DNA from 3 places in the Streptomyces sp. NPDC021562 genome. Region 2 is predicted to be linked to each of the others. Evidence: riboswitches for the same ligand, from Rfam matches in the RefSeq annotation. Region 2 holds a riboswitch; each other region holds the start of a gene.
What was found. A riboswitch is a leader RNA that binds a small molecule or an ion and turns the genes downstream of it on or off. The one in region 2 is predicted to bind thiamine pyrophosphate.
Positions count from the first base shown of each region.

Region 1: it holds a riboswitch for thiamine pyrophosphate, as region 2 does, so the genes downstream of both, AB0G52_RS14560 (thiamine ABC transporter substrate-binding protein) here and thiO (glycine oxidase ThiO) in region 2, are expected to answer to the same signal.
Region 3: it holds a riboswitch for thiamine pyrophosphate, as region 2 does, so the genes downstream of both, thiC (phosphomethylpyrimidine synthase ThiC) here and thiO (glycine oxidase ThiO) in region 2, are expected to answer to the same signal.

Region 1 covers NZ_JBFACN010000008.1:106,325-114,297, reverse strand. The annotation lists gene AB0G52_RS14580 (cytochrome P450) at 1-157, opposite strand, end outside; gene AB0G52_RS14575 (hypothetical protein) at 483-1,025, opposite strand; gene AB0G52_RS14570 (hypothetical protein) at 1,087-1,380, shown strand; gene rlmN (23S rRNA (adenine(2503)-C(2))-methyltransferase RlmN) at 1,550-2,656, shown strand; TPP riboswitch at 2,681-2,788, shown strand; gene AB0G52_RS14560 (thiamine ABC transporter substrate-binding protein) at 2,869-3,936, shown strand; gene AB0G52_RS14555 (iron ABC transporter permease) at 3,975-5,573, shown strand; gene AB0G52_RS14550 (ABC transporter ATP-binding protein) at 5,573-6,598, shown strand; gene AB0G52_RS14545 (LAETG motif-containing sortase-dependent surface protein) at 6,689-7,408, opposite strand; gene AB0G52_RS14540 (Rossmann fold nucleotide-binding protein) at 7,567-7,973, opposite strand, start outside.
Region 2 covers NZ_JBFACN010000007.1:133,624-141,596, reverse strand. The annotation lists gene AB0G52_RS13155 (NAD(P)/FAD-dependent oxidoreductase) at 1-1,370, shown strand, start outside; gene AB0G52_RS13150 (hypothetical protein) at 1,395-2,390, opposite strand; gene metF (methylenetetrahydrofolate reductase [NAD(P)H]) at 2,447-3,370, opposite strand; gene thiE (thiamine phosphate synthase) at 3,500-4,147, opposite strand; gene AB0G52_RS13135 (Rv2175c family DNA-binding protein) at 4,188-4,553, opposite strand; gene AB0G52_RS13130 (FAD-dependent oxidoreductase) at 4,670-5,908, opposite strand; TPP riboswitch at 6,042-6,153, shown strand; gene thiO (glycine oxidase ThiO) at 6,151-7,320, shown strand; gene thiS (sulfur carrier protein ThiS) at 7,317-7,517, shown strand; gene AB0G52_RS13115 (thiazole synthase) at 7,523-7,973, shown strand, end outside.
Region 3 covers NZ_JBFACN010000002.1:164,858-172,830, forward strand. The annotation lists gene hisC (histidinol-phosphate transaminase) at 1-83, opposite strand, end outside; gene AB0G52_RS03175 (LacI family DNA-binding transcriptional regulator) at 544-1,656, shown strand; gene AB0G52_RS03180 (metallophosphoesterase) at 1,912-3,000, shown strand; gene AB0G52_RS03185 (hypothetical protein) at 3,182-4,051, shown strand; gene thiC (phosphomethylpyrimidine synthase ThiC) at 4,125-5,927, opposite strand; TPP riboswitch at 5,920-6,097, opposite strand; gene AB0G52_RS03195 (YibE/F family protein) at 6,169-7,671, shown strand; gene AB0G52_RS03200 (SsgA family sporulation/cell division regulator) at 7,790-7,973, opposite strand, start outside.

The DNA of each region.
Region 1 (7,973 bases), on a different contig from region 2:
CGCACGCACCGGCCGTGGCGGCCACGTAGACCCCCGGCTCCAGCTGCCAGACGTCCCCGCACTCCGCCGCGCCGCGGCGGGCCGTGGCGAGCCGGTCATGGCTCCAGGCCGCGAAGCTGCCTCCGGGCAGCCGCGGCGGCTCCTTCGGTGAGCCCATGAGAACGTTGGCCGGCGGGAGCCGCTCGGGGTCCCCGCCGGCGGTGCGGTCAGGCCGAGTCGTCGCCGGCGTACGCGTCCCACTCGTGTTCGCCGTACGCACCGTAGTGGCGGGTGAAGAACAGCTTGCCGAGCAGCTTGGCGATCATGATGGACTCCTCACTCCTGTCGGCAGACCGAATGCCACAAGCCCCATATTGCCACATATGCGACTTATATGATATGAGGCCCGAGGTCGCCATGACGTGCCCCGGGCCACCCATGTGGATCTGCGGTCGTCTCTGGGCCGTCAGACTCGCGCAGCCGCACCTACGCCGTCGGGAACCTCAGCGCCGCCGGGAAAACTTCCAGTTGTTCTGGCACAGCTTGAACAGGACGAATGCTCCGCAGAGCACCCAGACGACCAAGAAGGCCCATAACAACCACGGAGGCCCGTCCGGACGCTCTGCCAGTTGAACCGCTGCCGCATAAGAAGAGGTCATTCCTCGCGCGTGCCCGGCTGTGCCAGCAGGAACACGCGGTCGACTGCCTTCCGCGTACGCTCCTGACTCGACGGCATCTAGCAGCAGCGAGGCGTAGAAGTTCCGCAGGGCGTGCATGCCGTGCTCACAAGCTGACTCGTACTTGCCGTCCTCCCCGGCTGCCGCGATCAACCCAGCTGACACAAGAGAGGCTTCCATTCCTGGAAGTTGACGTTGCTGGGCCAGTAGACGGGCCGACACCTTCGGAGCGACCACGACCTTGCCTCGGATCAGCTTCACTTGCCGCAGCACTCGGATGAGACCGCCGTCAAAATCGAGTGCATCCTCAGCCAGTCCCACGATCTCGCCCGGACGGAGACCGCATCCAGCACCGACGTCCACAATCAACGATCACGCACTCTTTCCCTTTCGCTACGCGGACAGGCCCAGGCCACTGGACCGGGCCCGTTTGCCCGCCAACGCGTCGCCCACGCGGCAACGGCTGTTCCGGGCGCACGGGCCGCAGCCTCCGGAGACCCTCTTCGACGTCGGTGAGGACCTGATGACCGAGGAGTACCTGGGGCTGCGCGAAGCGTTCGAGGAGCTGGGAGCTTCCACCAGGCTCGTCTGTGTGTTCTTCACGGCTGACGCCGAGAACGGCATCCATGCCATTCACTGGGGCGACGCCCATCTCGAACCCGACCGCACCTTTACATGGCCGTACAGGGAACGGCTCCCGGTTGCTCCAGCGGAGATGGGATGACGGGCCGTGGCACCGCCACCTGGGCGCCTACGGCGACGGCTGATCGACTCCTGGGCCGTCCCTGGGCCGTCCGAGGTCGACCAACGCTGACAGTCGGTGCCTACGGGTGACCACCCCCACCCCGCTCTGGCCTGGGCTACCAGAGTCGATCTGCGACACTGGTACCACCATGCCCAAGCCCGGAGAACTCACTTTCGTCGCCCCGCGCGGAGCCAAGAAGCCGCCGCGGCATCTCGCCGATCTCTCGCCCGCCGAGCGCAAGGACGCGGTGGCCGAGGCCGGGGAGAAGCCGTTCCGTGCCAAGCAGCTCTCGCAGCACTACTTCGCGCGGTACACGCACGACCCCGAGCAGTGGACGGACATCCCGGCCGGCTCCCGGGACAAGCTGCGGGAGGCCCTGTTCCCGGAGCTGATGACCGTCGTACGGCATCTGTCCACGGACGAGGGCACCACCCGCAAGACGCTGTGGCGGCTGTTCGACGGCACGCTCGTCGAGTCGGTGCTGATGCGCTACCCGGACCGGGTGACCATGTGCATCAGCTCGCAGGCGGGGTGCGGGATGAACTGCCCGTTCTGCGCGACCGGGCAGGCGGGCCTGGACCGGAACCTGTCCACCGCGGAGATCGTCCACCAGATCGTCGACGGTATGCGGGCGCTGCGGGACGGGGACGTCCCCGGGGGACCGGCGCGGCTCTCCAACATCGTCTTCATGGGGATGGGCGAACCGCTCGCCAACTACAAGCGGGTGGTCGGCGCCATCCGGGCGCTGACCGACCCGGCGCCCGACGGGCTCGGCCTCTCGCAGCGCGGGATCACCGTGTCCACCGTCGGACTCGTCCCGGCCATCCACCGGTTCGCCGACGAGGGCTTCAAGTGCCGGCTCGCGATCTCCCTGCACGCCCCCGACGACGAACTGCGCGACACCCTCGTCCCGGTCAACACCCGGTGGAAGGTCCGCGAGGTCCTCGACGCCGGATTCGAGTACGCCGAGAAGAGCGGCCGCCGGCTGTCCATCGAGTACGCGCTCATCCGGGACATCAACGACCAGGCATGGCGCGGTGACCGGCTCGGCCGGCTGCTCAAGGGCAAGCCCGTGCACGTCAACCTCATCCCGCTGAACCCCACCCCGGGCTCCAAGTGGACCGCCTCGCGGCCCGAGGACGAGAAGGCGTTCGTCGAGGCGATCGCCGCGCACGGGGTGCCCGTCACCATCCGGGACACCCGTGGTCAGGAGATCGACGGGGCCTGTGGCCAGCTCGCGGCCACCGAGCGGTAATCTGAGGGCCGCAGGTACATCTTCATATTCCGACAGGGGAGCGCCACAGCGCTGAGAGTGCGGCAATCGGGCCGCAGACCCTCTGAACCTCGCCCAGGTCATTCTGGGTAGGAAGTTCGGTCATCACTCAAGCTGTTGCGCCCTGCCCGCGAGCCCCGTGCTCACGGGCAGGGCCGCGTCTCTTCCTGGTCCACCCCAGGAGGAAAACACCAGTGCACACCAGAACCCTCGTGGCCGCGGCCGCCGCGCTCGGTCTCGTCACGCTGTCCGCGTGCTCGTCCTCGGGCACCGGAGCCGACTCCAGGACCGTCACCCTGGTCAGCCACGACTCGTGGGCCGTCTCCAAGAACGTGCTCAAGGACTTCGAGAAGCAGTCCGGCTACCAGGTGAAGGTCCTCAAGGACGGCGACGCCGGACAGGCCGTCAACAAGGCGATCCTGACCAAGGACAACCCCCAGGGCGACGTCTTCTTCGGCGTCGACAACACCCTGCTGTCCAGGGCTCTCGACAACGGGTTGTTCCAGCCGTACGAGGCCAAGGGCCTGGACCAGGTCGGCACGGCGTACCAGCTCGACGCCGGCAAGCACCGGGTGACGCCCATCGACTACGGCGACATCTGCGTGAACTACGACAAGGCGTACTTCAGCGAGCACAAGCTGACGCCGCCCACGTCGTACGCCGATCTCGTCAAGCCGCAGTACAAGAACCTCCTGGTCACGGAGAACGCCGCCACCTCCTCGCCTGGCCTCGGGTTCCTGCTGGGCTCCGCCGCCCGGTACGGGGACGGCGGCTGGCCGGACTACTGGAAGAAGCTCAAGGCCAACGGCGTGAAGGTCGTCGACGGCTGGGAGCAGGCCTACAACGAGGAGTTCTCCGGCTCGGCCGGCGGCAAGAAGGCCAAGGGCGACCGGCCGCTCGTCGTGTCGTACGCCTCCTCGCCGCCCGCCGAGGTGATCTACGCCGACCCGAAGCCCAGCACCGCCCCCACCGGTGTAGCCACCGGAACCTGCTTCCGGCAGATCGAGTTCGCCGGACTGCTGAGCAACGCCGGGAACACCAAGGGCGGCAAGGCGCTCATCGACTTCCTGGTCTCCAAGGAGTTCCAGCAGGACATGCCGCTCAACATGTTCGTGTACCCGGTGGTCAAGGGGGCCGCGGTGCCCCACGAGTTCACCGAGTACGGTCCAGCCGCCCCGGACCCCGAGACCATGGCGCCCGACAAGATCGCCGCCAACCGTGACCAGTGGGTCAAGACGTGGACGTCACTCGTACTGAAGTGACCGCCGGCCGGCGGGCGGCCGCGGCGCGGCTCGGGCTGCTGCTCGTGCCCGTCGCGTTCTTCGCGGTCTTCTTCGCCTGGCCGGTCGCGGCGATCGTCGCCCGGGGCCTGAAGACCGACGGCGGCTGGCGGTTCGGCCGGATCGCCGAGGTCGTCGGGCAGTCCGACATCCGGCACGTGCTGTGGTTCACCACCTGGCAGGCGCTCGCCTCGACCGCGCTCACCCTGCTGGTGGCGCTGCCCGCGGCCTATGTCTTCGCCCGCCTCGACTTCCCCGGCAAGCAGGTGCTGCGGGCCGTCGTGACGGTCCCCTTCGTCCTGCCGACGGTCGTGGTGGGGACCGCCTTCCTCGCGCTCGTCGGGCGGGGCGGTCTGCTGGAGGAGTGGTGGGGCGTACGGCTCGACACCACCGTCTGGGCCATCCTGCTGGCGCACGTCTTCTTCAACTACGCGGTGGTCGTACGGACCGTGGGCGGCCTGTGGTCCCAACTCGACCCCCGCCAGGAGGAGGCGGCACGGATGCTCGGCGTCTCGCCGGCGGCCGCCTGGCGCAAGGTCACCCTGCCCGCGCTCGCGCCCGCCGTGGCGGCCGCCGCGCTGATGGTCTTCCTGTTCACCTTCACCTCCTTCGGCGTGGTGCAGATCCTCGGCGGGCCCACCTTCGCCACCCTCGAAGTGGAGATCTACCGGCAGACCTCCGAGATCTTCGACCTCGCCACGGCCGCCGTCCTCACGATCGTCCAGTTCGCCGCGGTCGGCGCGATCCTCGCCGTGCACGCGTGGACGGTACGGCGCCGGGAGAGCGCGCTGCGGCTGGTGGACCCGTCGGTGACGGCACGCCGGCCGCGCGGGGCCGGCCAGTGGGCGCTGCTCGCCGGGGTCCTCGGAACCATCGCCGTACTCCTCCTCCTGCCGCTGGCCGTCCTGGTACGGCGGTCGCTCGACGGCGGTCTCGGCTACTACCGGGCGCTGGGCGACGCCGACGGCGGCACCTTCCTGGTCGCGCCGATCGAGTCGGTCGTGAACTCGCTGGAGTACGCGGCCGCCGCCACCGCCGTCGCGGTGCTGATCGGCGCACTGGCCGCCGCCGCGCTGGCCCGGCGGGACGCGGGACGGCTGGCACGGGGGTTCGACGCGCTGCTGATGCTGCCGCTCGGAGTGTCCGCGGTGACCGTCGGCTTCGGGTTCCTGATCGCGCTGGACAAGCCGCCGCTGGACCTGCGGCAGTCCTGGATCCTGGTCCCGCTCGCGCAGGCGCTGGTCGGCGTCCCCTTCGTGGTGCGGACCATGCTCCCGGTGCTGCGGGCCGTGGACGAGCGGCTCCGGGAGGCGGCGGCCGTGCTCGGCGCCTCGCCGTGGCGGGTGTGGCGGGAGGTCGACCTGCCGCTGGTGCGGCGGGCGCTGCTGGTCGCGACCGGGTTCGCCTTCGCGGTGTCGCTGGGCGAGTTCGGGGCGACCGTGTTCATCGCCCGGCCCGACAACCCGACGTTGCCGGTCGCGGTGGCCCGGCTGCTGTCCCGGCCCGGTGATCTCAACTACGGCCAGGCGATGGCTCTTTCGACGATTCTGATGGTGGTGTGCGCGGTGGCCTTGCTGGTCCTCGAACGGCTGCGGACCGACCGGACGGCGGAGTTCTGATGCCGCTTCTCGAACTGGACGCGGCGACCGTGCGGTTCGGTGCGCGCGCCGTGCTCGACACGGTGGACCTGGCGGTCGCCGAGCACGAGGTGGTGTGTGTCCTCGGGCCCAGCGGAAGCGGCAAGTCGACCCTGCTGCGGGCGGTGGCGGGGCTGCAACCGCTCGGTGCGGGGCGGGTGTTGCTCGACGGCCAGGACCAGGCACGGGTACCGGCGCACCGGCGGGGGGTCGGGCTGATGTTCCAGGACCACCAGCTGTTCCCGCAGCGGGACGTGGGCGAGAACGTGGCCTTCGGGCTCCGGATGCGGGGGGCCGGGACGGAACAGCGGGCCGCGCGGGTGGCCGAGCTGCTGGAGCTGGTGGGGCTGCCGGGCGCCGCGCGGCGGGCGGTGGCCGGGCTGTCCGGCGGCGAGCAGCAGCGGGTGGCGCTCGCCCGGGCGCTGGCACCCCGGCCGCGACTGCTGATGCTCGACGAACCGCTGGGGCAGCTCGACCGCTCCCTGCGGGACCGGCTGGTGGTGGAACTCCGCGAGTTGTTCGGGCGGCTGGGCACAACGGTGCTCGCCGTGACGCACGACCAGGGCGAGGCCTTCGCGCTGGCCGACCGGGTGGTGGTGATGCGGGACGGGCGGATCGCCCAGTCAGGCACGCCACTGGAGGTGTGGCAGCGGCCGGCCGACGAGTTCGTGGCCCGCTTCCTCGGCTTCGGCAACGTGGTCCGGGCGACAGTCGAGGGCGCCGCCGCGGTGACCCCGTGGGGCAAGCTGCCGGTGCCGGAGGGCTCGGGGCAGGGGGCACGGTCGCTGCTGGTGCGGCCGGCGGGCGTCCGGCTCGTCGCCGCCGCGGCGGGACTGCCCTGCACGGTGACCGCCCGGACCTTCCAGGGCACCCACGTCACCGTCCACCTCCAGCCCGAGGACGGCGGCCCCCGCCTGGAGGCGGCCTGCGCGCTCAGGGCGGCACCGGCGACCGGAGAGACGGTGGGCGTCGCGTTCGACGCGACGGAGACCGTCGTACTGGACTGAGCGCCCTCCGGCACGACCCTCGGCAGCGACCGAGGCCCGTCCCCGGGGGAACGGGGACGGGCCTCGGTGCGGTACGGGTGTCGGGCGCGGTCAGTCCCCGCTGTGCGCGCCGCGACGGCGCATGCCGAACCAGACGGCTCCGCCGCCGACCACGACCAGCGCGCCGGCGACACCGGCGATCAGGCCGGTGTTGGAGTTGGCACCGGTCTCGGCGAGGTTCGACTCACCGACCGCCGGGGACGGGGCGTTGTCCGACGAACCGGCCGGAGCGGTGCTGCCGCTCTCGGTGGCCGACGGGGTGGGGGAATCCGACTCGGCGGGGGTGGACGCGGACGCCGACGGGGACGGGGTGGCCGACTCCGACTGCGACGCCGACGGCGACGGGCTGGCGCTCTCCTCGGACGCGCACGCCGTCGACGGGGTCGTCAGGTTCGGCGTGATGTCCGTGTCGATCTGGGTCCTGCCGCTGTCGACCTTGACGCGGACGCGGTACGTCGCGTTGGGGGCCCAGTCCTCGGAGAAGGTGATCTTCTCGCCGGCCTTGGAGCCCTTGACGGTCTGCTTGCCGACCTGCTTGGCGTCGGCGCCGTTGTTCTCCAGGAAGACGGTGATGGTGGCGGCCGTGCCGGTGGCGTCAGTGTCCGTGACGACGATGGCGCCCTTGGCGCCGTCGCAGGTGGCTTCGGCGGAGAAGTCCTTGATGTTGCAGGCGAAGGCGGTGCTGGAGACGCCCAGGGCCAGTGCGGCCGACGCGGAGGCGACACCCAGGATGCGCACGGAACGACGTGCACTGCGGCGGGATATGGACACGTTTGTCCTTACTGAGTGCATAACTGCGGGGGGTAAAAGGGAGTTGACGCGACGGCGAGATGAGGCATCAGCATCCCCAAGAGGCTCACAGGTCTATAAGTGCTCCATAAGCAGTGTCAATGCATATGCGGTCCACGGGTGTTGACTTTGCACAGTCGTTAACTGCCGAGACGTTTCAGCGCCTCTGCGGCCTGCTCGATCCGGTCAACGAGGCCGATACGGGACGCCATCGACCGCTCCCGCGCCAGCGAGGTCAGCAACTGCCAGGCAGGCAGCCGCTCGCTCCAGTGCGCCTCGTCCACGAGCACCATCGGGGTCGGCTCACCCCGCGACTCGTAGTAGTTGGGCGTCGCGTTGTCGAAGATCTCCTGTACGGTCCCGGCCGCGCCCGGCAGGAACACCACACCGGCGTTTGAGCGGGCCAGCAGGCCGTCCTCGCGGGTGGCGTTGGCGAAGTACTTGGCGATGTGCGCGGCGAAGGCGTTCGGCGGCTCGTGCCCGTAGAACCAGGTCGGGATGCCCACCGAGGAGCCGCCGTCCGGCCAGCGCTCGCGGACCTCGAAGG
Region 2 (7,973 bases):
GGTTCGCCTTCGACACCGGCCCCGCGCTGCTGCCGCTGCCCGCCGTGTACCGCGACCTGTTCGTCAAGACCGGCAAGGAGCCGCTGGAGGACTGCGTCGAGCTGGTCCAGGTCGACCCGTCGGCCCGGCACGTCTTCGCGGACGGCACGGTGGTGTCCCTGCCGAACGCGTCCCGCGCGGGGGTCGTCGGCGCCCTCGACGAGGCCCTGGGCTCCGGCGTCGGGCAGCGCTGGGGCGACTTCCTGGTGCGGGCCCGGGAGGCCTGGGACCGCACCCGGCGTCCGCTCCTGGAGGAGCCGCTGTGGCCGAACTGGCAGGTGCTGGCCGACCGCGAGCCGTACCCGTCGGTCCCGCACAAGAAGCTGCTGCGTACCCGCCGGGCGGCCACGCTCGCCGAGATCGGCGCCTGGGAGCTGCGCGACGAACGGCTGGAGGCCCTCCTGGGCTGGCATGCCCTCGCGTACGGCCTGGACCCGCGCAGCACTCCGGCGAGCGCCGCCGTGCTGCCGTACCTGGAGCACGCCTTCGGGACCTGGTACGTGCGCGGCGGCATGAGGGAGTTGGCGCGTGCGGTGTACGAGCGGTGCCTGAAGCGGCGGGTCGAGTTCGTCTTCGGCGCCGAGGTCACCGCGGTGCCGGTGAAAGACGGCCGCGCGGCGGGGGTGGAGCTGGCGGACGGGCGGGTGGCCGACGCCGACCATGTGGTCGCCGGGGTGAACCCCGTCCGGCTGGCCGCCCTCACCGGTTCGGCGCCGGGGCGTCTCGACGCCGACGCGGACGTGCGTGCCGACGTCGGCACGGTACGCCCGGTCCGCTTCAGCGTGCTGCTCGCGCTGCGGGGCGGGCGCGAGGCCGGTGCCGCGCACCGCACCGTCGTGCACGCGCCGGACGACCAGACCGAGTTGGACCTGCTGGTCGCGCCCGGCGGGGACCGGCCGGTGCGTCCGACCGTGACCGTGCTGCGGCCCGGCGACCCGGCGCTCGCGCCGGACGGCGACCACGAGTCCGTGGTGCTGTCGGCGGTGCTGTCGGGCGACGCGGGCTGGGAGCGGGAGAGCACGGCCCGGACCTACACGGACCTCCTCCTCGAAGCCGCCGAGCCCGCCGTGCCGGACCTGCGGGAGCGGCTGCTCTGGCAGGAGGCCCGGGCGCCGGAACCGGGCGCCCCGGGCTCCGGCGGGATCTCCGCACCCGCCCTGGCGGCGGGCCGGGGCCGCTTCCTGCACCCGGCCAACACCACCCGGCTGCCGGGCCTGTACCGGGTGGGCGAGTGGGCGCATCCGGGCGGCGGGCTGCCGCACTCGGGCATGTCGGGGGCGCTGGTGGCCGGGCTGATCGTGGAGGGACCGGAGTTCCGCGGCTCCCAGTGAGGGGAGCGGGCCGGGGCCGGGGGCTCAGAAACGGTACTGCTCGTCGTACCCGGTGCCGGGCCGGGCCTGCTGCTGCGCCTGGCCGTCGCCCTGGTAGGGGTACTGCTGCTCCTGCGGGAGTTCCCCGCCGAAGGTCTCGTCGGCGCGCTGCTGCGGGACCCAGACACCGCCCGCCGGGGTCTCGCCGTAGCCGCCGGTCCCGTACTGGCCCTGGGCGTAGCCCTGCTGGTCGTACTGCTGGGTGCCGTACGACGGGTCGTACCCGGCGTCGCCGTAGGTCTGGTTGCCGATGTACGGGTCGGAGTAGTTGGCGTACTGCTGCTGGCCGTTCACGTCGTAGCCGTACTGCTGCTGGCCGTAGCCCGAGTAGTCGTAGGCGTAGTTCTGGTCGGTGCCCTCGGCGGCGTAGCCCTGGTCCTGGCCCGCGGTCGCGTAGGCGGCCTGCTGGTCGCCGGTCGCGGCGTGGCCGGAGTCGCGGTACACGCCGTAGGAGCCGGTGTCGTCGGGCATCGGCTGTGGCTCGTACACCGCCGTGGACTCGGCGGCGGTCGGCTCGGTGGAGCGGGGACCCGGGGTGAAGACGTCGTCGTAGTCGTCGTCGCGGTAGGCGGGGGTGGCGCCGGTGGCGTGGCCGGCCTGCTGCTCGGCGTAGGCGGCGTCGGCGGCGTCCGGGTCGGTGGCCTCCAGGCCGGGGTTCTCGTCCGGTTCGCCGCGGCGGCGCTTGGTCAGGCCGAGGGTGAGGCCCCCGCCGTCACCGTCCGTGTCGGGGCGCTTGACCGCCCAGCCGGCCTCGAAGCCGCGGCGGAACGACAGCGTGACGTAGGTCTGGCCGACCGCGAAGGCGATCGCGCCCACGCCGATGACGATCACGGACGGGATCAGGACACCGAGGACGACGCCGAGGAAGCCCGCGAAGGCGAGCAGCCGCCAGCGCAGCCGCGCCTTGTACTGCAGCAGTACCTCGCCGAGCAACCACAGTGCGACGATGCCGAACGCTACGTAGAGGACCGTCCAGCCCATGTACGCCCCTCTCCCAGTGCCCGCTACGCAGTGTGTCGTACACCGGTGCGGCCGGTCTAGGCCTGCGGGGGATGGTGCAGGCCCAGGTTCTCGTAGATCTCCAGGGTGGCCGTGGAGTTGTTGAGCGTGATGAAGTGCAGTCCGGGCACTCCCTCGGCGAGCAGCCGAGCGCAGAACTCCGTGGCGAATTCGATGCCAATGGAGCGTACCGCCGCCGGATCGTCTTTCGCTGTGAGGATCCGCTCTTTCAGGGCGTCCGGGAAGACGGCGTTGCTGAGTTTGGGCAACCGTTCCAGCATCTTCACACTGGTGACGGGCAGGATTTCCGGAATCACCGGGGTCCGGCAGCCGGCCGCTTCGACCCGGTCGCGGAGCCGGAGGTACGACTCGGGCTGGAAGAACATCTGCGTGATGGCGTAGTCGGCGCCCGCGCGGCACTTGTCGACGAAGTACCGGACGTCGGTGTCCCAGTCGTCGGAGCGCGGGTGCATCTCGGGGAAGGCGGCGACGCCCACGCAGAAGTCACCCGACTCCTTGATGAGCCGGACGAGTTCGGCCGCGTAGGTCAGCCCCTGCGGGTGCGCCACCCACTGCCCCATCGGGTCGCCGGGCGGGTCGCCGCGCACGGCGAGCATGTTGCGGATCCCGGCGTCCGCGTACTGGCCGATGATGTTGCGCAGCTCGGCGAGCGAGTGGTCGACCGCGGTGAGGTGGGCGACCGGGGTGAGGGTGGTGTCGGCGACGATCTGCTGGGTCTCCTTGACGGTGCCCGCGCGGGTGGACCCGCCGGCGCCGTAGGTCACGGAGACGAAGTCGGGGGCGACCGCCTCGACCCGCCGGAGCGCGCTCCACAGGTTCCGCTCGCCCTTGGGGGTCTTCGGCGCCGAGAACTCGAAGGAGTACGTGGTCTTGCCGCTGGCGAGCATGTCGCGCACGGTGCGTGCGCGGTCAGTCCTGGTGGACGCGGTTCCTAGGGCCATACCCGCAGGTTAGTCAGGGGCGGACGGACACCCAACCAGACTCGGGACATTTGCCCGAATTGCCGACCCTGCGTCCGAATACTGGACAGGTTTTCGGACATCACGGCCCAGTGGGGCTCCCGGAGCCGGTCACGCCGAGTGGAGGCGCTTGGCGAACTCGGCCGCCGCCGCGCCCGGGTCGTCGGCCGCGGTGAGCGCGCGGACGACCACCACGCGGCGGGCGCCCGCCTCCAGCACCTGGTCGAGGTTGCCCAGGTCGATGCCGCCGATGGCGAACCAGGGGCGCTCGGTGCCCAGGGCCGCGGTGTACCGCACCAGGTCGAGCCCCGGGGCAGGCCGGCCGGGCTTGGTGGGGGTGGGCCAGCAGGGGCCGGTGCAGAAGTAGTCCACGCCGTCCTGGACGGCCGCCGCGGCGGCCTCCGCCTCGGTGTGCGTGGAGCGGCCGACGAGGACGTCCGGGCCGAGGATCGCGCGGGCGGCCGCGACCGGCAGGTCGCCCTGGCCGAGGTGGAGCACGTCGGCGTCGGCGGCGTGGGCCACGTCGGCGCGGTCGTTGACCGCGAGCAGCTTGCCGTGCCGGGCGCAGGCCTCGGCCAGGACGGCGAGGTGCGCCAGCTCCTCGGCGGCCTCCATGCCCTTGTCCCGCAGCTGCACGACGTCGACACCGCCCGCCAGCACCGCGTCCAGGAACTCGGCGAGGTCGCCCTGCTCCTTCCGGGCGTCCGTGCACAGGTAGAGGCGGGCGTCGGCCAGCCGGGCGCGGGCGGTGTCGGTCATCGTCGGGTCCCCCGTGGTGTCGTTGCCGGTTGCCGGTCGCTCAGACGGCGAGCGCCTGGGCGCGACGCTTCACCTCCGTGCCGCGATTCTCGCTGAGCGCCTGCGCGGGGGTGCCGGGCAGGGTCTCGTCCGGGGTGAAGAGCCACTCCAGCATCTCTTCGTCGTTGAAGCCGTCGTCCCGCAGCAGCGTCAGGGTGCCGGCCAGGCCCTTGACGACCTTGTTCCCGTCGATGAAGGCGGCGGGGACGTGCAGTGCCCTGTTCTCACCGCGGCGGACGGCGATGAGCTGGCCCTCCTTGACCAGCTGCCGCACGCGGGTCACCTCGACGTCGAGCATCTCCGCGATGTCGGGGAGGGTGAGCCAGGCGGGGACGAGAGCATCGATGTTTGCGTCAATCTCGGTCACGGGTCCAGGGTAGGCGCTCCGCCGGGTGGGGTGCGATCGGTAGTCGTCCGGGTGCGGCACGGTCGTGGCGTGTCGCGCCCACGTGGCGGAGCCGCACACGTCACGGTCCCGCGCCCCTAACGGGGCGCTGCGGTCGCGTCTTTCAAGGGGCGGGCGGGGTCTGACAGGGCCTCCGGGGCCATTCGGGTGCCCGCCTCGATCAGCCGTCGCCCTTGTGCCAGGTCCCGGGGGCGGCCCACCGCGAGGAGGGCTGCCAGGCGGTCGTCGCGCAGCCAGCAGACGCTCCAGGCCGGGCCCGTCGGGTCACCGCGCCAGACCATCCGGTCGGCGGACGCGTGGTGGCCCGCGTACTGGACGAAGCGGCCGAACTGCTCGGACCAGAAGTACGGCACCGGGTCGTAGACGGCGTCGGACTCGCCGAGGATGTTGGCGGCGACCGTGCGCGGGCCCTGGAGGGCGTTGTCCCAGTGGTGGATCAGCAGGCGTTCGCCGTAGCGGCCGGACGGGAAGGACGCGCAGTCGCCGACGGCGTAGACGTCCGGCGCGCCGGTGCGCAGGCGGTCGTCGGCGACCACGTCGCCGTGGGCGCCCAGTTCGATGCCGGAGCCGGCCAGCCAGCCGGTGGCGGGGCGGGCGCCGATGCCGACCACGACGGCGCCCGCGGGGACCCGCGCGCCGTCGTCGAGGACCACCGCGCCGGGTTCGACGCGCGCCACGCGCGCGTGCGTGCGCAGTTCGGTGCCGCTCTCGGCGTACCAGGCGGTCATCGGCGCGGCGACGTCGGCGGGCAGGGCTCCCGCGAGCGGCAGGCCGGCGGCCTCCACGACGGTCACCGCGCAGCCGGCGGCACGCGCGGCGGTGGCGAACTCGGCGCCGATCCAGCCCGCGCCGACCACCACGATGTCGTGCTGCCGGGCGAGCACCGGCCGCAGCCGCTCGGCGTCGTCCAGGGTGCGCAGCAGGTGGACGCCGGGCACCCCCTCGGTGCCGGGCAGCCTGATCGGCTCGGCGCCGGTCGCGAGCACCAGGACGTCGTACGGCACCGGTCCCGCCTCGGTGTCCAGCTCGTGGTCGGCGGTGCGCACGCCGACCGCCTCGCGGCCCAGCGCCAGCTCGATGCCGAGCGCCTCGAAGTCGACCTCGAAGGCCGAGCCCTCCGCCTTGCCGAGCAGCACGGCCTTGGAGAGCGGCGGCCGGTCGTACGGCTGGTGCGGCTCGGCGCCGATCAGCGTGACCGTGCCGGTGAAACCCCGCTCGCGCAGGGCGACGGCGGTCTGCACCCCGGCCATGCCCGCGCCCACGACGACCACGCGCCGCTCCTGTGACGTGCCCTGTCGCTGCGTCTGCCCGCTCACCTGATCACCATGGACAAGAACGATAGACAACTGACAAAGAGTCAGTCAGGGGGCATGCCGCGTGACCTGTTGCACAGCGCCCGGCGAGGGCGTCCTTACCGCGCCGGACGACTCGGGCTAGGGTGGCGGACGTACAAGCACACGCGGGAGCCCGGACGTACCGGGCTGAGAGGGAGGCTGGCGGCCTCCGACCGTACGAACCTGATCCGGGTCATGCCGGCGAAGGGAGGGGCTGGACGCCCATGTCCTCACGTACGTCCGACGTCCTCGTCATCGGGGGCGGGATCATCGGCCTGGTCACGGCCTGGCGGGCGGCGCAGCGCGGGCTCGCCACCACCGTGGTCGACCCGGCGCCCGGCGGCGGGGCCGCGCAGGTCGCGGCGGGGATGCTGGCCGCGGTCACCGAGCTGCACCACGGCGAGCAGACCCTGCTGGGGCTCAACCTGGCCTCCGCCCGCCGTTATCCCGGCTTCGCCGCCGAGCTGACCGAGCTGACCGGCCAGGACCTCGGCTACCGGCGCTGCGGCACGCTCGCGGTCGCCCTCGACGCCGACGACCGCGCCCACCTGCGGGAACTGCACGCCCTGCAGCGGCAGTCGGGGCTGGACTCGGAGTGGCTGTCCGGGCGGGAGTGCCGGCGCCTGGAGCCGATGCTGGCGCCCGGGGTGCGCGGCGGGCTGCGGGTAGACGGCGACCACCAGATCGACCCGCGGCGGCTGGCCGCCGCCCTGGTCACGGCGTGCGAGCGGGCCGGGGTGGCCTTCCACCGCGACTGGGCCGAGCGGCTGGACGTCGTACGGGAGCGGGCGGCCGGCGTCGTCACGCGCGCGGGACGGACGCTGGGCGCCGGGCAGGTGGTGCTGGCGGGCGGGAGCCTGAGCGGGCGGCTGGCCGGGGTGCCCGACGACGTGCTGCCGCCGGTACGGCCCGTGAAGGGGCAGGTGCTGCGGCTGACGGTGCCCCCGCGCCACGCGCCGTTCCTCAGCCGGACCGTGCGGGCCGTGGTGCGCGGCGGCAGTGTCTACCTGGTGCCCAGGGAGAACGGCGAGCTGGTCGTCGGCGCGACCAGCGAGGAGCTGGGCTGGGACACGACCGTCACGGCGGGCGGTGTCTACGAGCTGCTGCGGGACGCCCACGAGCTGGTTCCCGGCATCACCGAACTGCCGCTGACCGAGACCCGGGCCGGGCTGCGCCCCGGCTCCCCCGACAACGCGCCGCTGCTCGGTCCGACCCGCCTCGACGGGCTGCTGCTCGCCACCGGGCACTACCGCAACGGGGTGCTGCTCACGCCGGTCACGGGGGACGTGATGGCGGAGCTGCTGGCCGGCGGCGAGCCGCCCGCGGAGGCCCGTCCGTTCTCGCCGCGGCGCTTCGGCCCCGTTCTCGACGTACTCGTGGAGCAGACCGCATGAACATCTCCGTCAACGGGGAGCGCCGGGAGATCGCCCCGGGCACCGCTCTCGACACGCTCGTGAAGTCCCTGACGGCCGCGCCGTCCGGGGTGGCCGCGGCCGTCAACGAGACCGTCGTACCGCGCGCGCAGTGGCCGGCGACGGGCCTCGCCGAGGGCGACCGGGTGGAAGTCCTGACCGCCGTGCAGGGAGGCTGAGCGCCGTGGCCGACGATCCGTTCGTGCTCGGGGGTACGACCTTCTCCTCCCGGTTGATCATGGGTACCGGGGGTGCGCCCAGCCTGGAGGTGCTGGAGCGGGCGCTCGTCGCGTCCGGGACGGAGCTGACCACGGTCGCGATGCGACGGGTGGATCCCGGGGTACGGGGTTCCGTGCTGTCGGTGCTCGAACGGCTGGGGGTCCGGGTGCTGCCGAACACGGCGGGGTGCTTCACCGCCGGGGAGGCGGTGCTGACCGCCCGGCTGGCGCGGGAGGCGCTGGGGACCTCGCTGGTGAAACTGGAGGTCATCGCCGACGAGCGGACGCTGCTGCCGGATCCGGTGGAGCTGCTGGACGCGGCGGAGACGCTGGTGGACGACGGGTTCACGGTGCTGCCGTACACCAACGACGATCCGGTGCTGGCGCGGCGGCTGGAGGACGTGGGGTGCGCGGCGG
Region 3 (7,973 bases), on a different contig from region 2:
CCGCCGGCCGCCGCCGGCTTGCCCGGCTTGTAGGTGGGGATTCCCTCCAGCTCGGCGCGCAGCTTGGGGCTCGTCTCGCTCACCGCAGTCCTCCTCGCGACCACCGGCGGACCGTCCACGCCACCGGCATCCAATACTGCTCACCTTATGAGGATTCGGCGCCGCTGCGTACAGCCGCGGACCAGCGAAGAGCCGCGTGGCAGCGACGGAGGGGAAGGCGACGGGATGCCTCATCCGTCTCCTCGGCATCACGGGCATCAGCGCACGAAGGCGCACGTATCGGGGGCGCGCCCTACATATATCTACGCGCCGGTGGCTCACGCCGTAGCGCGCATCGCCCATGCAGGTGAGTTGAGACCTCTTCGAGACATGGGGCACTTGGCAGGCCCATCCGCGCAGACAAGTTACGTCTCACCATTGGATCGTTCAACTGACTTTTTTTCTAAGGTAGTTGACCCCTTTTGACCTTGCAGAAACGTGCCTGTCAACGCGCGCATATGCGTCCGCACTACCCCACCGCATGAGCCCTACTATCGGCTCGCCATGACAGCAGCAGGGAAGCACCAGGTGAGCCGCGCGGAAACCTCTCGGCGAGGCAACCGGCCGGGCCGGGCGGGCATCAGAGACGTGGCCGCCGCCGCCGGAGTCTCCATCACGACCGTCTCCGACGCCCTGAACGGCAAGGGCCGGCTTCCGGACGCCACTCGGCGCCATGTCCGCGAGGTGGCCGACCGGCTGGGATACCGCCCCTCGGCCGCCGCCCGGACCCTCCGTACCGGCAAGTCGGGACTCATCGGCCTGACCGTGACGACGTACGGGGATGAACCTTTCACCTTCACGGAGTTCGCGTACTTCGCCGAGATGGCGCGGGCCGCCACCTCGGCCGCGCTCGCCCGCGGCTACGCCCTGGTCATCCTGCCCGCGACCTCACGCCACGACGTGTGGTCGAACGTCGCCCTGGACGGCACCGTCGTCATCGACCCCTCCGACCAGGACCCGGTCGTCAGCGAGCTGGTCCGACAGGGGCTGCCGGTGGTCTCCGACGGCAGGCCGGCCGGTTCGCTGCCGGTCACGGCCTGGGTGGACAACGACCACGAGGCCGCCGTACTCGGCATCCTCGACCACCTCGCCGACGCGGGTGCCCGCCGGATCGGCCTGCTCACGGGCACCACGACGGACACGTACACGCATCTGTCGACCACCGCCTACCTGCACTGGTGCGAACGCGTCGGCCAGGACCCGGTGTACGAGGCGTACCCGGCGCACGACCCGTGCGCGGGAGCCGTCGCCGCCGACCGGCTGCTCGCCCGCCCCGACCGGCCCGACGCCGTCTACGGCCTGTTCGACCCCAACGGCACGGACCTGCTCGCCGCCGCCCGCCGCTACGGTCTGCGGGTCCCCGACGACCTGCTGCTGGTCTGCTGCAGCGAGTCCACGGTGTACGCCAACACCGAACCGCCCATCACCACGCTCTCGCTGAAACCGCGCCGGATCGGCACGGCGGTGGTGCAACTGCTCATCGACGCGATCGAGGGGGTCGAGTCCGACCATCCTGTCGAGCAGGTGATACCGACCGAGCTGATCGTGCGCACCTCTTCCCAGCGACGGGCGCCGCGCACCACGGTCAGCCCGCCGCGGGCGCCGGAGGAGGAGTAGCACGGACACGCGGAGGTACGGCCGGCTCACCTGCCTGCCGTCGGCGGACGGGGGACGGCAGGTGAACGGCCGACAGGCGAAGACCCTCCCAACCGGGGCGAAAGCCGCATCGGATCGGGGCCGCGCCCCGATTCACCACCCCTGGGTCATCACACGGCGCGACGGGCATTCCTATGATGGGCCCACGACACCGCGGGCCGCTGCGACCAGGCAGTCCGAACCGGTGCAGTTGCGGCGCGATGGTGGAGGGGTCTGATGACTCAGGGGGCCGGTCAGGGACCCGAGGTGGAGCGGACGGCGACGGTGCGCGACTTCCGGGTGCCCGCATACGTCAACGAGACCGGTCCGTACGTCCACGGCACCCACCCCGGTGAGGCCGCCCCGGTGCTCGACGATCCGTATCCCGAGGGCTACCCGGAGGAGTACACCCCGACCCAGCGCGACCTGCCGGTGATCAACCGCGGCGACACGCTCCAGCTGCCGGTCGAACCGGCCGCCGCCGCGGCCCCGCAGCCCGCGGACGGCCCCGGCCCGCTCTACGTCGTCGGCGACGTGCACGGCTACATCGACGAACTGCTCGCCGCACTGGCCGAGCAGGGCCTGATCGACGCCGACGGACACTGGTGCGCGGGCACCGCCCGGCTGTGGTTCCTCGGCGACTTCACCGACCGCGGCCCGGACGGCATCGGCGTCATCGACCTGGTGATGCGGCTGTCCGCCGAGGCGGCCGCGGCCGGCGGCTACTGCAAGGCCCTCATGGGCAACCACGAGCTGCTGCTGCTCGGTGCCAAGCGGTTCGGGGACACCCCCGTCAACTCCGGCGCCGGTACCGCCACCTTCCAGGCCGCGTGGCTGCTCAACGGCGGGCAGAAGACCGACATGGACCGGCTCCAGGACCACCACCTCCAGTGGATGGCGCGCCTGGACGCGGTGGAGGAGGTCGACGGCTACCTGCTGGTGCACTCGGACACCACCGCCTACCTCGACTACGGGGACTCGATCGAGGCCGTCAACGACACGATCCGCGAGACCATCACCCGTAATGACGCGGACGAGGTCTGGGATCTCTTCCGCAAGTTCACCAAGCGCTTCTCCTTCCGCGACGAGGGGGGTGCAGACGCCGTCCGTTCCCTTCTCGATACGTACGGAGGCACCCGCATCGTTCACGGGCACAGCCCGATTCCCTATCTGCTGGGCGAAGTCGGCTCCGAGGACGACGAAGAGGGCACCAGGCCCGTCGTGGAAGGACCGCACATCTACGCGGACGGACTGGCCATCGCCATGGACGGCGGAGTGACCATGGCCGGAAAACTGCTGGTGAGGCAACTCCCGCTGGACGTCTGAGCTTTCGGTACGCTGTTCTGTCCCTCCGGCGGCACACGCGGGCCACCCCCAATTTCCGGCAACCCCCTGTCACCGCGTGCCTTAACGGCTCTACCATCGGTTTATCCGTAGCAGGCTCCCCTCCGTTTCTGCCCGACGGTTCGCCGGCGTGCGAGCCACAAGCCCTACGGAGCATCGGGGGATGCACATGAACAGCGTTCCGCAGCACCTGCACAGCGAGGACCGCCAGGAATACGAGCGGATCCTCGATGAGGCGCTGCGCTCCGCCCCTCACCGTCCCGAACTGGCCGGTTCCGGTCGGCATTTGAACACCGAACAGCTGCGCACCATGGCGCTCAACGCCACCGCACTGATAGCGGCGGCCGCGGCGACCGAGTACCAGCACTATGTGAAGGTCCGCGAGGAACTGCGCAATCCGGCGCGGTCCACCCCGGCCCCCGTCCGGCAGCCGGACTCCGCCGAGTCGGCCGCGGGCGGGTCGCTGGGGCTCGCCACCACCCTCGGCGAAGCCGCCGAGACCACCGGCGCCGGAGGTTTCGCCCTCGCCCTGGTCCTGGCGCCCGTGCTCGCCGGCACCGCCGCCGCGATCTTCCTGCTCGTCGGCTACGTCCTGAAGATGCTGGACCCGGCCCCGGCGTTCGCCCAGACCATGCTCACCGCCGGCTGGGTGTTCGGCGCCGTGACCGCGGCCGCCATCCTCATGGCGGGCGCGGGGCTGCTCCTGACCGCACTGCGCAACAGCCCCTCGCTGGAGGCGGGTGCCTACGGCGAACCCGACGGCGAGGTGGCCAAGGCCCGACAGGCCTGGCGGGACGCCCTGCTGGAGCGAGGCATCCTGCCCTTCCTGCGGGAAGCGCTGGCCACTGACGCCGGTACGGCCGAACTGCGCCGTACAGCCCCGTCGGGCCCGGCGGGCCGGATGCCGCGCCTCGGCTACGACCGCCCCGGCTTCAGCACCGACGACGGCGCGGCTCCCGCCCCCCGCCCGAGCTTCAGCAGCCCGGACTACACCAGCCCGGACTTCGGAGGCCCGGAACACCAGCCGGAATAGCCCGGCCTGCGCCCCCACCCGGGGGCGCGGGCCGGACACGGCTCCGAGCCGGGCGAGCGCTCCCGGGCCGCCCTCAGTCGGCGATCGGCAGATACACCCGGTTCCCCGACGCCGCGAACTCCTTGGACTTCTGAGCCATCCCTTCCTCGATCTCGGCACGACTGCCACCGTGTTCGCGCCGGATGTCCTGCGAGATCTTCATCGAACAGAATTTCGGGCCGCACATGGAGCAGAAGTGGGCGGTCTTCGCCGGCTCCGCCGGGAGGGTCTCGTCGTGGAACTCGCGGGCCGTGACCGGGTCCAGGGCGAGGTTGAACTGGTCCTCCCACCGGAACTCGAAGCGGGCGTCGGACAGGGCGTCGTCCCATTCCTGCGCACCCGGGTGCCCCTTGGCGAGGTCGGCCGCGTGAGCCGCGATCTTGTACGTGATGACGCCCGTCTTCACGTCGTCCCGGTTGGGCAGACCCAGATGCTCCTTGGGTGTGACGTAGCAGAGCATCGCCGTGCCCCACCAGGCGATCATCGCGGCACCGATACCGGAGGTGATGTGGTCGTACGCCGGTGCGACGTCCGTGGTCAGCGGGCCGAGCGTATAGAACGGAGCTTCATCGCAGATCTCCTGCTGAAGGTCGATGTTCTCCTTGATCTTGTGCATCGGGACGTGGCCCGGGCCCTCGATCATGGTCTGTACGTTGAAACGCTTGGCGATCCGGTTGAGTTCCCCGAGCGTGCGGAGTTCCGCGAACTGTGCCTCGTCGTTGGCGTCCGCGATGGAGCCGGGGCGCAGGCCGTCCCCCAGCGAGTACGTGACGTCGTAGGCGGCGAGGATCTCGCAGAGTTCCTCGAAGTTCTCGTACAGAAACGATTCCTTGTGGTGTGCGAGGCACCAGGCCGCCATGATCGACCCGCCGCGCGAGACGATGCCGGTCTTGCGGTTCGCCGTGAGCGGGACGAACGGCAGCCGGACGCCCGCATGGACGGTCATGTAGTCCACGCCCTGCTCGGCCTGTTCGATGACCGTGTCCTTGTAGATCTCCCAGGTCAGCTCCTCGGCTCGGCCGTCCACCTTCTCCAGGGCCTGGTAGAGCGGCACCGTGCCGATGGGGACCGGGGAGTTGCGCAGCACCCACTCACGGGTGGTGTGGATGTTGCGGCCGGTGGAGAGGTCCATGACCGTGTCGGCGCCCCAGCGGGTCGCCCAGGTCATCTTCTCCACCTCCTCCTCGATGGAGGAGGTGACCGCCGAGTTGCCGATGTTGGCGTTGACCTTCACCAGGAACCGCTTGCCGATGATCATCGGCTCGATCTCCGGGTGGTTGACGTTCGCCGGCAGCACGGCCCGCCCCGCCGCGATCTCCGCACGGACGACCTCCGGCGCGACATTCTCCCGGATGGCCACGTACTCCATCTCGGGCGAGATCTCGCCGCGGCGCGCGTACGCGAGCTGGGTGACCGCCTCTCCGGCCCGGCCGCGGCGCGGCTGCCGCGGACGTCCCGGGAAGACCGCGTCCAGGTTGCGCAGACCGCCGCGCGGTGCGGTGTGCTTGATCCCGTCGTCCTCGGGACGGACCGGCCGCCCCGCGTACTCCTCGGTGTCACCGCGGGCGATGATCCAGTTCTCCCGCAACGGGGGAAGTCCCCGGCGGACGTCGGTCTCGACGAGCGGATCGGTGTACGGGCCCGAGGTGTCGTAGAGGGTCACCGACTGCCCGTTGGTGAGGTGCACTTGACGGACCGGCACGCGCAGGTCGGGGCGCGAGCCCTCGACATACCCCTTGTGCCAGCCCACGGACTTCCCCGCCCCCCGTGACGTTTCGCCCGTGGAAGGCTGTTCGTCCTGGTCGGAGGCAGGCGTGCGTGCGTCCTTGTTGGTCATGAGACCTACTCCCTACGCCGGCATTACCCGGTAACAGGTTCGGCGGTCGACGCAGCGGCTTCCGTCGAGCGGTGTTCCCTGTGGAAGTTCACTTGTTCCACGTGAAACATCGCGAATACGGAGATCAGCGCCCTCTCAGCCCGGTGCTCCGAGCTCCCGCGTGTGCAAAGGTGCCTCCACGCTAGCGTCAATTCGGGCGCGGTGAACAGGGGGCCTCTGCCGTTCTTGCGATGATCGGGCGGTGACCACGACACAGCGGCCCCCCTATCCGCCTCCTGACCCACGGCGCGGCGACGGCGCGGTAACGGGCGGCGGACCGGGCCAGGACGGCCGTGCTGCCGGTGCCGGACATGCTCACGCACACAGGTCCGGTCAGGAGCACGCTCATGACCACAGTCCTGATGAGACGGACGGTGCCCATCACGGCCATGGACACCGCGGCGCCGGCGGCGGGCACGGCCACTCGCACAGCCACGGTCCCGCGGCACCCGTCTCGAAGCATCTGCGCAAGGTCATCGCGGCGATCCTGATCCCCTTCACCGCCGCGGTGGTGGTCGGCCTGGTCGTGCTGTGGCCCGGCGGCGCTCCACCGCACGAGCGCACCGGTGTCGGTTTCGACCGGCAGACGCAGGCGGCCACGGTCGCCAAGGTCGTCTCGGTCAGCTGCAAGTCGGTCAACGCCTCGGGAGGCGGTTCGACCGGTGACCTCTCCACCGGCGACGGAGGGTCCGGCAAGCAGGAGGGCGGCGGCACCTGCAAGAAGGCCACGGTCCGGGTCGACACCGGCAAGGACAAGGGCCGTACCTTCACCGAGATCGTGCAGCCCGACCAGTCGCGGCAGTTGCACCAGGGCGAGAAGGTCGTGGTCGCCTACGAGCCCTCGGCACCGAAGGATCTGCAGTACTCGGTCACCGATGTGAACCGGAAGTTCCCGATGGCGTTGCTGGCCGGGATCTTCGCGCTCGCCGTCGTGGTGGTGGGCCGGCTGCGCGGGGTGATGGCGCTGGTCGCGCTGGCCGTCAGCTTCATGGTGCTGACCCTGTTCATCCTGCCGGCGATCCTGCAGGGCTCCAACCCGCTGCTGGTGGCGGTGGTCGGGTCGAGCGCCATCATGCTGATCGCTCTGTACATGTGTCATGGTCTGTCGGCCCGTACCTCGGTGGCGGTGCTCGGCACCCTGGTCTCGCTGTGCCTGATCGGCCTGCTCGGCTCCGAGTTCATCGACTGGGCCGCGCTCACCGGCAACACCGACGACAACACCGGGCTCATCCACGGCCTGTACCCGTCGATCGACATGAGCGGTCTGCTGCTGGCCGGCGTCATCATCGGTTCGCTGGGCGTGCTGGACGACGTGACGGTGACCCAGACGTCGGCCGTCTGGGAGCTGCACGAGGCCAACCCGACGATGGGCTGGCGCGGGCTGTACCGGGCGGGCATCCGCATCGGCCGCGACCACATCGCCTCCGTCGTCAACACCCTGGTGCTGGCCTACGCGGGTGCGGCGCTGCCGCTGCTGCTCCTCTTCTCCATCGCGCAGAGCAGCGTGACGACGGTCGCCAACAGTGAGCTGGTGGCCGAGGAGGTCGTGCGCACGCTGGTCGGCTCGATCGGCCTGGTGGCCTCGGTGCCGGTCACCACGCTGCTGGCAGCCCTGGTGGTGTCGGCCGACCGGCCGGGCACGGAGAGGGTCGTGCCCATGGAGACAGCGGCACGCGGCGGACGGGGGCGGCGCCGGAAGCGCTGACGGCGCCGCCCCGAAGCGCTTGCGGAGTCAGGAGAACACGCAGAAGCGTTCCTGCGTGTTCTCCTCGGGCTTCTCGTGCGGCTCGGGCGAAGAGTCCTGCCCCCGTTGCCACGACATCTCAGCCGGCGCTCTGCTCCTCGGCAAGGATGCGGTCCAGGGCTTCGTCCAGATGGGCGTCGAAATCGGCGAGCGCGCCTTCCTGGCCGAGCGGCACCAGCTTGTCCGTACGGTCGAGAAAGGCCACCAGCGGGGGTGCCGAGGAACGGAACATCGCCTGGTCGCATCCGACCTGAAGGCGGATC